Regions from separate parts of the Pseudomonas sp. LBUM1679 genome, predicted to be linked through region 2. Evidence: riboswitches for the same ligand, from Rfam matches in the RefSeq annotation. Region 2 holds a riboswitch; the other holds the start of a gene.

Region 1 (5,788 bases), 1.4 Mb from region 2:
CCATTTTCAATCTCGGCAGCCGCTACAGCACCCGCATCGACGGTTACGACACGGTGTTCCGCCTGACCGTGGACAACCTGTTCGACAAGCGATACTGGCGTGATGCCGGCGAATACATGGGCGACGGCTACCTGTTCCAGGGCGCGCCCCTGACGGCCCGGTTGAGCGCCTCGATCAACTTCTGATGGTTGCGCCACTTATCGTTTCAGTCGAGGAACCTGCCTTGCCCGATCTGGTTGCAGGGCGTCTTCGCCCTGCTGCAAGGTCACGGTTGGTGGCGCTGGAGCCAGGGCGGCCTGATCCATGGCAAGGTGCGGGTGGCGCGGCTCCGCGTCCGCTGGAAGAGGTTTGTCGGGTGCTCTGAGAAAGCCCTTATTACTCCGGGGGCGGCCAACCGACTGGCCTGATATTCAGGTGCACGCGTATTCCCCCCTGTAGGAGCTGGCTTGCCAGCGAAGGCGGTGTGTCAGTCGATATATGTATTGGCTGATAGACCGCTTTCGCTGGCAAGCCAGCTCCTACAGGGGAATGTGTGCCAGGCGGGTATTGGCCTCAGCCTCTCACTGCTGCTGCCGCTCCTATCGCTGCCTTCTCCATGCAGTACGGCATCGCTGATGAACCATTGCCCATCACCTGACCCCGCGTCGCCGACCCTGGCTGCAAAAAACCGAGCAAGGCCTGCCGGGTTTCCTGCCAGGCTGCCGGGTGTTCCATATCGAGGAAGTGCCCGGCGTTCGCGACGGTATGGAACCGGGACTGAGGGGCATGTTTGACGAACAGCCGGGCGTCTTGCGCCGAGGTGTATTCATCCCATTCGCCGTTGACAAACAGCAGCGGGATTTCGATCGCATCGGCACAGGCGACGTAGCAGTGGGTGTCCTGGGTCAGCACCTCATGCACATGGAAGTGCATCTGCCGGTATTCGTGCTCCGCCAGGCTGCTGACATGGCGGTGATTAAAGCGTTTGAACAGCGATGGCAGGTGCTTGCCAATCGTCCCGTTGATCAAGCGCCCGACATTGAGACGATCGCAGGCCTGGAGACAGTGCAGGCCGCGCTCCAGGTAATCGCGCATCGGCGTATTGATCCGCGCGGCGAATGAACTGATGACCGCCCTCTCGATTCGTCGCGGCCGCTGGGCCAGCGCCAACAAAGTCGCCGCACCGCCCCAGGAAAATGACAGCACATGCTGCGCACCGAAGTGTTCGATCAATTCCAGCAGTATCGCTGCCTCGTCTTCCTTGCGGATCGGATCGCCGTGGAGGTTGTGTCGTTTCGACTGACCGGCATAGGGCTGGTCGTAGAGGACCACATTGAAGTGCGGCTGCAGGTAACGCACCGTCTGCGCAAAGGACGCGGTTGTCGCCAGCGAGCCGTTGACCAGAATGATGGTCTTGTCAGCGGCGGCGTTGAGATAGTGTTCGGTATAAATCTTGTACTTATCGCAAATCTCGACGATGGCGGTGTTCGGCATCATGTCATTTTCTTCCTTGAACCCGTTGGACTGAGCGCACAGCGTGAGGAATGCCCACAGGGCCATATCGCAGAAAGCAGTAGTGGTGGAACCGACAGCGAAGTGCCAGGTAAATACATTAAAAGCTCAAGGTGGTGTTCAAACGTCAACGCATAGACCTCCTGGGGTTTAACCTGGCATCACGGGCCAGCGGCGACAGCGGCGACAGCGCGAGCGTGTCACGCAGCGCCCTGTGACCGATGAGTCACTGACTGACCAGAGCTTCAGAGTTAAGCAGGGATTTCCCGGTCTGCAAGCATGTGCAGCGCTTTGGTGCTGATTTACCTTCAACGCGCACTTGCACCCTGGAATCGGCACACCAGAAAAAAATACTGGACCGTTGGCCGGCATGATCGACTACCATGCCGGCCGCCGGTTTCCACATGGGATTAATAGGGAATCCGAGATGCCCGACACGGCATCAATCGGAACTGCCCCCGCAACTGTAGGTGCTGAGCCTGCTCCTGAACTGCCACTGGGATCGCTTCCGGGAAGGCTGGAGCCAGGCGCCGACGCATCAGTCAGGAGACCTGCCGGCCAAGCAAATCACTAACCGGCGGGGTGTCCGGGAAGGACATCCTTGCGCCGTGCGTCACCTGTGGTGAGCGCTACGTCAGAGCTTTAACGCCAGCGTTCGATGATGTGTTTCCAGTCCGTACCCCTGCTCCGAGTACGGTCAACTGGAGATTGCGTCATGCTGCTGTCACGCCTTGCCACCCTCGTCACCGCCCTGGGTCTGTCCACCCTCGCCCATGCGGCCCCGACCCACTATCCCCTGACGGTCGAGAACTGCGGCAGCACCCTGACTTTCGCGCAGGCACCGAGCCGCGCCGTGACCATCGGCCAGGCCGGCACCGAAATGCTCTACGCCATGGGGCTTGCCCCCACGCTGGTCGGCACCTCGCTGTGGTTCAACGATGTGCTGGCCAAGTACAAGACAGAGAACGACCGAATCCAACGCCTGGCCGATAACGAGCCGAGTTTCGAGGCGGTGATCGGCCAACGCCCGCAACTGGTGGCCGTGGAACTGGAGTGGATGGTCGGCCCGCAAGGCGTGGTCGGTACCCGCGAGCAGTTTCACGAACTGCAGATCCCGACCTACCTGATGCCCTCCGACTGCGAAGCCAAGGACAATCTGGTCGGCGCCGACGGCACACGGCTGGAGGCGTTTCGCATCGACAGCATTTACAAGAGCATCAGCCAATTGGCCGAGATCTTCGATGTGCAGGAACGTGGCCGGCAGTTGAACGACGAACTCAAGGCCAGTCTGGCGAAGTCGGTCGCCACGGTGCAGGACAAGGACCTGGAGCACACCAGTGCGCTGTTCTGGTTCTCCAGTGCCAGTCTGGATATCGACCCTTATGTCGCCGGACACAAGGGCATTCCCGACTTCATGCTCAACACCCTGGGCGTGCGTAACGTGGTGCAATCCGACGAAGAATGGCCGACCGTTGGCTGGGAAACCATCGCCAAGGCCAACCCGACTTTCCTGGTCATCGCACGAATGGATCGCCGGCGCTTCCCCGCTGACGACCACCTCAAGAAACTGGCATTCCTGCGCAGCGACCCGGTGACCCGCAACATGGACGCGGTGAAAAACAACCGCATCATCATCCTCGACGCCATGGCCATGCAGGCCAGCGTCAGAATGTTCGACGGTCTGGCCACCCTGGCATCAGCCATCGACGGCTATGACCTGCCAAAATGACCAGGACGCTGATTCGCACAGTGCTGGCCGTTGTGACCCTGCTGCTGGCCGTCATTGCCGGTGTGGCCATCGGTGAAACGCCCATCGCTCCGGGTGTGGTGTTCCAGGTGCTGGCCAATAAACTGTGGGCTGCCGGTCATGTCCTCGACCCGATCGACGAAGGCATCGTCTGGAATTACCGCCTGACCCGCGCGCTGGTGGCGGCGGCCTGCGGTGCGGGTCTGGCCACTTGCGGGGTGATCCTGCAATCGCTGTTGCGCAACCCGCTGGCCGATCCCTACCTGCTCGGCATCTCCGCCGGCGCCTCGACGGGTGCGGTATTGGTGGCGTTGCTGGGCCTGGGGGCCGGGCTGATTTCGCTGTCGGTCGGCGCGTTTGCCGGGGCCGTTGCCGCCTTCGCCGTGGTGGTGTTGCTGGCCCGTGCCAGCGGTTCGCCCGGCGGCACCTCGCAGATCATCCTCGCGGGGATTGCCGGTTCGCAGCTATTCAATGCGCTCACGGCGTTTCTGATCACCCAATCGGCCAGTTCCGAACAGGCCCGGGGCATCATGTTCTGGTTGCTCGGCAACCTCAGCGGGGTGCGCTGGCCGTCGGTGTGGCTGGCCGTCCCGGTGGCAGTGGCCGGTCTTGTGGTTTGCCTGTGGCATCGGCGGGCGCTGGACGCCTTCACCTTTGGCGCCGACTCGGCCGCCTCGCTCGGCATCCCGGTACGCCGCGTGCAATTGCTGCTGATCAGCTGCGCCGCACTGGTGACGGCAGTGATGGTCTCGATTGTCGGCTCCATCGGGTTCGTCGGGCTGGTGATTCCCCATGCCGTGCGACTGCTGCTGGGCACCCGGCATGCGCGCCTGCTGCCGGCTAGTGCGCTGGGTGGTGCCCTGTTTCTGATCGCCGCCGATGTCCTGTCCCGGACATTGATCAAAGGCCAGGTGATCCCGGTCGGGGTCATCACGGCATTGGTCGGCGCTCCGGTGTTCGCATTGATCCTGATCGGCCGGAGGAATGCCCGATGAATGCCGTCACACCTGTTATCGGCGAATCCGTGCTGAGTTGTTCCGGCCTCGGTTTCCACGTCCGCGACGCTGAGTTGCTGCACGATATCCACCTGGACATCCGTCGTGGCGAGACCTTGGGCATCGTCGGGCCCAACGGTTCGGGAAAATCCACGCTGCTCAAACTGCTGGCCGGCGTGCGCACCCCGAGCCGGGGTGACATTCACCTCAACGGCCAGCGCCTCAAGGCACTCTCTCGGCGAACCATCGCGCAAACCCTGGCGGTGGTTGAGCAACAGGCCGACACGCTGGATGCCATCAACGTGTTTGATGCCGTCGCCCTGGGCCGGACGCCGTGGTTGTCGGCCTTGAGTCCGTGGTCGAACGAGGACGCTGCCATCGTCCAGCAGGCGCTGTGCGACGTCGATGCGGCGCACCTGAAAAACCGGACCTGGCACAGCCTGTCCGGCGGTGAACGCCAGCGTGTGCACATCGCTCGCGCCCTGGCCCAGCGCCCGCAGATCCTGTTGCTGGACGAACCGACCAATCACCTGGATATCCAGCACCAGCTCGCGATCCTGAACGTGGTACAGGCGCTTCCGGTGACGACATTGATCGCCCTGCATGACCTGAACCAGGCGCTGACCTGTGATCGCCTGGCGATACTGGAACGGGGGCGACTGGTGGCCCTCGGCAAGCCGCTGGAGGTGCTGACCCCGCAGCGCTTGCTGGATACGTTTGGTGTGCACGCGCATTACCTGATCGACCCATTCGACGGTGCGCGGATTCTGCGGCTTCGTTCTGTTTGACTCGCCCAACCATCCCCTTGTAGGAGCTGTCGAGCGAAGCGAGGCTGCGATCTTTTGATCTTGATCTTCTCAGCGATCTCGAAAAGATCAAGATCAAAAGATCGCAGCCTGCGGCAGCTCCTACATTGACCGCGTCCGGCGCCATTTCACGATGCCTTCGTGACGGCATACCATGATGTTTACGGTACAGTGGTCGAGGTAGAATCAACGGCCTTCGCCCTACACAAAGGCGCAAGACCGCCACCTCATCACCCCTCGACAAGAGCTCCCCATGGCAAACCACGACATCACCTTCATCCCCGACCCGGACGCGGACTCCATCTCCTCCGACGTCGCCGGTTTCGGCGGCCTGCTGGTCTCCACCCAGATCCCTACCCGTGCCGATGGCAGCCTGGAACTCGGCGGCATCGTCGAGCAAAGCGAGTGCACTCTGCAGGCACTGAAGATCGCGCTGGAGCGCGCCGGCAGCTCGATGGATCGGGTCCTGCACCTGACCATCTACCTCACCGACATGGCCGACCGCGCCGCCTTCAACGAGGTTTACCAGCGCTTCTTCGCCAAGCCCTGGCCGGTGCGCGCCGCCGTTGGCGTGGCCGCTTTGGCGGTGGAAGGCATGCGCGTGGAAGTCACCGCCATGGCAGCCAAGGGCTGACCGCGCACGGACTGTTTTGCTTTTCGCTGATAATCAGTCCTCTGTGAGCCGTGTCGCTTCCGGCACGGCTCTCGACTGAACCACCGGCGACGCCTCGCTAACCGTCGAGGTGACC
Region 2 (5,788 bases):
TAGCGGGTCAGAATCACGCTCTGTGACACGTCCGGCAAGGTCAACTCCGCACCCAGCAGGGCCGCACAGGCCGCTGTCGCGGTCACACCGGGAATGATTTCAAAGGCAATATCGAGTTCACGCAGGTAGCGGATCTGCTCGCCGATGGCGCCATACAGGCTCGGATCGCCGGAATGCACCCGCGCCACATCCTGGCCCTTGGCATGGGCGCACTTGATCAGTTCGATGATCTGTTCCAGGTGCAGTTCGGCGCTGTTCACCAGTTGTTCGGCCTGATGACCTTCGAGTACGGCGGCGGGCACCAGGGAGCCGGCATAGATGATCACCGGGCAGCTGCGGATCAGCCGTTGGCCTTTGATGGTGATCAGTTCCGGGTCGCCGGGGCCTGCGCCAATGAAATAGACAGTCATCGTCGGTTCCTGTGAAAAAGGGCCTGGGCAAGGCTTCAGATGAAGATTGCTCATGATCGAAGGCGGGGATTGTCGGGGGTTTTATGCAGCGCCAGCCAACGCGAGGGTGGCCTGGGCATATTTCTGTCGTGAAATCAGCAGCTTCGCCGGCGCCTGGGCCAGTTGTTCGGCCAGGGCCAGGGCGGCACTTTCCGCGACGCCGTAACAGCCGGTGCGTTCGAACGCGATGTCCGAGCGGTGGCTGAGTTGCGGCTGGTAACCGGCCAATTGTTCGCTGCTGAAATACATCAGCGGCAGCGCGAGCTGTGCGGCCAGTTCGATGAGGCCCGGTTCTTCGCGCTTCAGGTCGATGCTGGCCAGTGCCTTGACCTGGTGTAGCTCGATGCGATGAGCCTGCAGCGCCTGGTCGAGCAATGCCCGCAACGTACTCACGGGGCAGCCGCGCTGGCAGCCCAGGCCGACCACCAGGGTCGGCACGGTGCTGTTATCCGTCATGCGTGGTATTGGCCATCGCTTTTGCGGCGGAACAACCAGGCGCTGATCAGGCCCAGGGCCAGCCAGAACGCGACGTTGGTCAGCTGCGAAGCGATTTTGAACTGCGACTCGAGCGCTTGCGGCGCGAGCATCGAATGAACTTCCGGTTGTGGCGCGCCAATCACGTGTGGCACGGCAAGGATGGCGACACCGAGGATCTTCATCAGCCAATGACGACTGAACACGATCAGGGCGATGCCGGCCGCGGTGGAGGCGGCAGTGCCGATCCACCAGGTCTGCCGTTGCGCCAGATCGGCCGCGGCAGTCCCCGGCAATTCAGGCGGCAGGCCGAGGGTCGGCGCCAGCACGAAGGTCGCATAGCCGGCCAGGCCCCAGAGCAGGCCTTGAGAGGTTCTGGTCGGGGCGCGCAAAGTGTAGAGACCGGCGAGCATCAACGCGAAACCGACCGCTACCACCAGGTTGCCACCGGTGGTCGACAGCACGCGCTGCCAGCCGTCTTCCGGTTCCCAGGCCTCGGCATCATGGGTGTGAGCGGCGACGGCACCTGCGGTGTGCTCATGGACTTCAACAGCCGCCGGCTCGGATTTTTCGTAGGTCTCGGCCTGCAGAATCAGCGGCGAAACCCAGAAACTTTGCAGCAGGGTCAGCAGCAGGGCGGCCAGCAGCCCAGTGAAACCTGCGGTTTGCGCGATACGCTTGATCATGTCGACAGGTCTCAATGGCACGGGAAGGCGGAGCTGTGACGGGTGTCGTGCGCAGCATTGTGCACCGCCTCGATGTGCGAGAAACCGGCGAAATACACAAGGCAGGCGCCAAGGATCGACGCACAGGCGGCGGCGGTCAGGCGTTGAGTCAGGGTCGTGGTGCTGCTGGCGGTGCTCTTGTCCGTGTTGCTGCCGGTGCTGCTGATGATCGACATGGCGCTTCCCTCTGGTCTGTCAGTGGGTGAATAGAGCGCATGGAAGACCCCTGCGAGCCGGGCACGCAGAGGTTCAAACAGCGCCCGCCCACCGCGGGTTTGTTATTCAGTGATCGTAATGGTCACTTTGTGTTGCGGGCCGGTCTCCGGGCTCGCGAGGGGCCAAGGCTTGCGCCTGTACCTGCAAGCGTCACCTTCCCATGCCGAACTGCTGGCACAGTGGATCTGACGCTTCGCTCGCTTACCGTTGCGGGGGCAGCACCGGACTGACATGGCCTTGAGTAAAGCACATGATTCACCGGTTTCCCGTTTCACCCTGTGAAGGGCACCCGTAACAAGGCGTGTAGGAGAGCATGGGCGGGGGTTGGGCGTCAATTGGCAAGGGTTCTCACCTGGAGCCGAATGATGATTGGCTCTTTGTAGGAGCTGCCGAAGGCTGCGATCTTTTGATCTTGATTTTAATAAGCAAAATCAAAAGATCGCAGCCTTCGGCAGCTCCTACAGGGGAACGCGTACCGCTCAACGATTGACCCGCCTCCACACGATGCGTAGCCTTGCGCATTCGAGGTTCTTCGGCGTCTGCCGAAGCTAAGAAGGGAACGCGGTCGATGCCGCGGCTGCCCCCGCAACTGTGAACGGTGATGTTCGCTGCCACGCCACTGCAAACCCTGTGCAACGGGTTCGCGGGAAGGCGCAGCGAATGCCAGGCCCACAAGCCCGGCACACCGTCAGCCAGGAGACCTGCCTCGACACAGATTCTCACTACAACCGGGCGGGGTGATCCGGTGGCGGAACTCTTGCGCGCGCACATCCGTCGCAGCGATTGTCGTCCCGTATGCCCGCCACCTTGCCAAAGGGCATCCGATGAAAACACTGGCCAAACTTCCCGTCACCATCGTTACCGGCTTCCTCGGCTCGGGCAAGACCACCTTGCTGCGGCACATGCTCGACAACGCCCAGGGTCGTCGCATCGCGGTGATCGTCAACGAGTTCGGCGAGCTGGGCATCGATGGCGAAATCCTCAAGCAGTGCTCCATCGGCTGCACTGAAGAAGAAGCCAGCGGCCGCGTCTACGAACTGGCCAACGGCTGCCTGTGCTGCACCGTCCAGGAAGAATTCTTCCCGGTGATGCGCGAATTGGTGGCCCGTCGCGGCGACCTCGATCACATTCTCATCGAAACCTCGGGCCTGGCCCTGCCAAAACCACTGGTGCAAGCCTTCCAGTGGCCGGAAATCCGCAGCGCCTGCACGGTCGACGCGGTCATTACCGTGGTCGACAGCCCGGCTGTCGCCGCCGGCACCTTCGCCGCCTTCCCGGACCAGGTCGACGCCCAGCGCAAACTCGACCCGAACCTGGACCACGAATCGCCGCTGCACGAACTGTTCGCCGACCAACTGGCCAGCGCCGACCTGGTGATCCTCAACAAGGCCGACCTGATCAGCCCTGAAGACCTGGCCCGTGTGCGCCTGGAAGTCGCCGAAGAACTGCCGCCAGCGGTGAAAGTCATCGAAGCCAGCAGCGGCCGCCTGCCGCTGGACGTACTGATCGGCCTCGGTGTCGGTTCCGAAGCGCACATCGACAGTCGTCACAGCCATCATGATCATCACCATGAAGGCGAGGACGATCACGACCACGACGCCTTCGATTCGATCTCCATCGAACTGCCGCAAGCTGACGAAAGCCTGCTGCTGGATGCCTTGACCCAACTGGTGGTCCAGCACGGCATCCTGCGCGTCAAAGGGTTCGCCGCGATCCCGGGCAAGCCGATGCGCCTGTTGATCCAGGGCGTGGGCACGCGCTTTGACAAGCATTTCGACCGTCAGTGGGGCGCCGAAGAAGCGCGCACCACGCGCTTGGTGTTGATCGGCCAGGCGCTGGACGCGGCGCTGCTCGAAGCGCAATTGCGCGCCGCACTCAGCGTCTAAGCCATGCACCTGCTCAGGACCCAGCCCGGCGGTTTCGTATCGGATGACAATATCGCCGACCTTGGACAGACCCCCGCCGAGTTGGTGATCCTGTGCAGCGGCGACTCCAGCCTGGCGCTGCTCGCTGAAGCGGCGCAGCAGTTGCCGGACGATTACCCGAGCGTGCGCCTGGCCAACCCGATGCAGGTGCAGAATCACGCCTCGGTCGACCTGTATGTCGACCAGGTCCTGCGTCACGCCAAGGTCATTCTGCTTTCCCTGCACGGTGGCATCGCCTATTGGCGTTACGGCGTCGAGCGGCTGGTGGAGTTGTCCGGGCGCGGGGTGCAGCTGATCCTGGTGCCGGGCGATGATCGTCCGGACCCGGAACTCAGCGACCTGAGCACTGTGGTTGCGCAAGACCGCGACCGACTCTGGCATTACCTGCGCCAGGGCGGCATGGCCAATGCCCTCGATATGTTTCGCTGTCTCGCCAATCGTTGGCTGGATCGCGACTACGCCTGGGCCGAGCCGCAGACCCTTGCGCGCACGGCGATCTACCATCCACAACAAAGCCCCGCCGCACTGCAGGATTGGCAAGCCGACTGGCAGGCCGATCAACCGGTAGCGGCCGTGCTGTTTTACCGCTCGCATCTGCAGGCGGCGAACACCGCTTTCATCGATGTTTTCTGCCAGCGCTTGCAGGCAGCGGGGCTTAACCCGCTGCCGATTGCCGTGGCCAGTTTGAAAGAGCCCGGCTGCCTGGCCGTGGTCGAGGACCTGCTGGATGAGGTCGCTGCCGGTGTGATTCTCAACACCACCGGTTTCGCCCAGTCCAGCCCCGAAGCGCCGCAGTTGCGGCCGTTTCGCCGCAATATTCCAGTGATTCAGGCCATTTGCGCCCAAGACAACGAGCCCGGTTGGCGCGCCAGCGAGCAGGGCCTCGGTCCGCGGGATCTGGCGATGCACATCGCGCTGCCGGAGCTGGACGGACGGATCATCAGCCGGCCGATCAGTTTCAAGGACCTGGCCTGGCGCAGCGAGCGCAGTCAGTCGGACGTGGTGTGTTATCGACCGCAACCGGAACGCATGGATTTCGTCGCCGAACTGGCGCGGCGCTGGATCGATCTGGCGCGGGTGCCCAATGGCGAGAAACGCATTGCGCTGATCCTGGCCAACTACCCGACCCGCGATGGGCGCATCGGCAATGGTGTCGGCCTCGACACACCTGCCGCCGCGCTGAACATCCTGCGTGCGCTGCATAACGAAGGTTATCCGCTACCGGCCCGGTTGCCCGACAGCGGCACCGCGTTGATCCAGCAATTGCTCGGCGGCGTCAGCAACGATCTCGATACCCTCGACCAGCGACCATGCCAGCAAAGCCTGGCACTGGACGACTATCAGCGGATGTTCGACGCGCTCCCCGCCGCCAACCGCCAGGCCGTGCTGGAACGCTGGGGCAGCCCTGAAAGCGATCCGATGTTCCGCGGCGGGCGGATGATGATTGCCGGGTTGCGTTTGGGCCTGACCTTCGTCGGCATTCAACCGGCCCGGGGTTATCAGGTCGACCCAAGCGCGGTCTACCATGACCCGGACCTGGTGCCACCGCATGGCTATCTCGCGTTCTATTTCTGGCTGCGCAACACCTATGGCGCCCACGGCGTGATTCATGTCGGCAAGCACGGCAACCTTGAATGGCTGCCGGGCAAGGGCGTCGGTCTGTCGGAAAATTGCTGGCCGGATGCGCTGCTCGGGCCGCTGCCGAACATCTATCCGTTTATCGTCAACGACCCGGGCGAGGGCGCCCAGGCCAAGCGCCGTACCCAGGCGGTGATCATCGATCACCTGATGCCGCCGCTGACCCGCGCCGAAACCTACGGGCCGCTGCGCAACCTCGAATTGCTGGCCGACGAATATTACGAAGCGCAATTGCTCGATCCCCGGCGTGCCCGGGAATTGCAGCGGGACATTCTGCAACTGGTGCGCGACAGCCATATCGACCGCGAACTGCAGCTGGATGAAAAACTCGACAGCGATGCCGATGCGGCGATCTGGCTGC

The links. Region 2 has a riboswitch for cobalamin ahead of cobW (cobalamin biosynthesis protein CobW). Riboswitches for the same ligand answer to the same signal wherever they lie in the genome.
Region 1: it holds a riboswitch for cobalamin, as region 2 does, so the genes downstream of both, ACA062_RS12260 (ABC transporter substrate-binding protein) here and cobW (cobalamin biosynthesis protein CobW) in region 2, are expected to answer to the same signal.

Annotation. Positions count from the first base shown of each region.
Region 1 covers NZ_CP166774.1:2,649,269-2,655,056, reverse strand. Annotated here, with positions in the region: gene ACA062_RS12270 (TonB-dependent siderophore receptor) at 1-185, shown strand, start outside; gene ACA062_RS12265 (alpha/beta fold hydrolase) at 553-1,476, opposite strand; cobalamin riboswitch at 1,869-2,064, shown strand; gene ACA062_RS12260 (ABC transporter substrate-binding protein) at 2,207-3,220, shown strand; gene ACA062_RS12255 (FecCD family ABC transporter permease) at 3,217-4,233, shown strand; gene ACA062_RS12250 (ABC transporter ATP-binding protein) at 4,230-5,021, shown strand; gene ACA062_RS12245 (RidA family protein) at 5,293-5,673, shown strand; gene ACA062_RS12240 (quaternary amine ABC transporter ATP-binding protein) at 5,707-5,788, opposite strand, start outside.
Region 2 covers NZ_CP166774.1:4,044,267-4,050,054, reverse strand. Annotated here, with positions in the region: gene cobM (precorrin-4 C(11)-methyltransferase) at 1-410, opposite strand, end outside; gene ACA062_RS18370 (cobalamin biosynthesis protein) at 492-905, opposite strand; gene ACA062_RS18365 (CbtA family protein) at 902-1,609, opposite strand; gene ACA062_RS18360 (CbtB domain-containing protein) at 1,621-1,824, opposite strand; cobalamin riboswitch at 1,945-2,172, opposite strand; cobalamin riboswitch at 2,373-2,587, shown strand; gene cobW (cobalamin biosynthesis protein CobW) at 2,689-3,750, shown strand; gene cobN (cobaltochelatase subunit CobN) at 3,754-5,788, shown strand, end outside.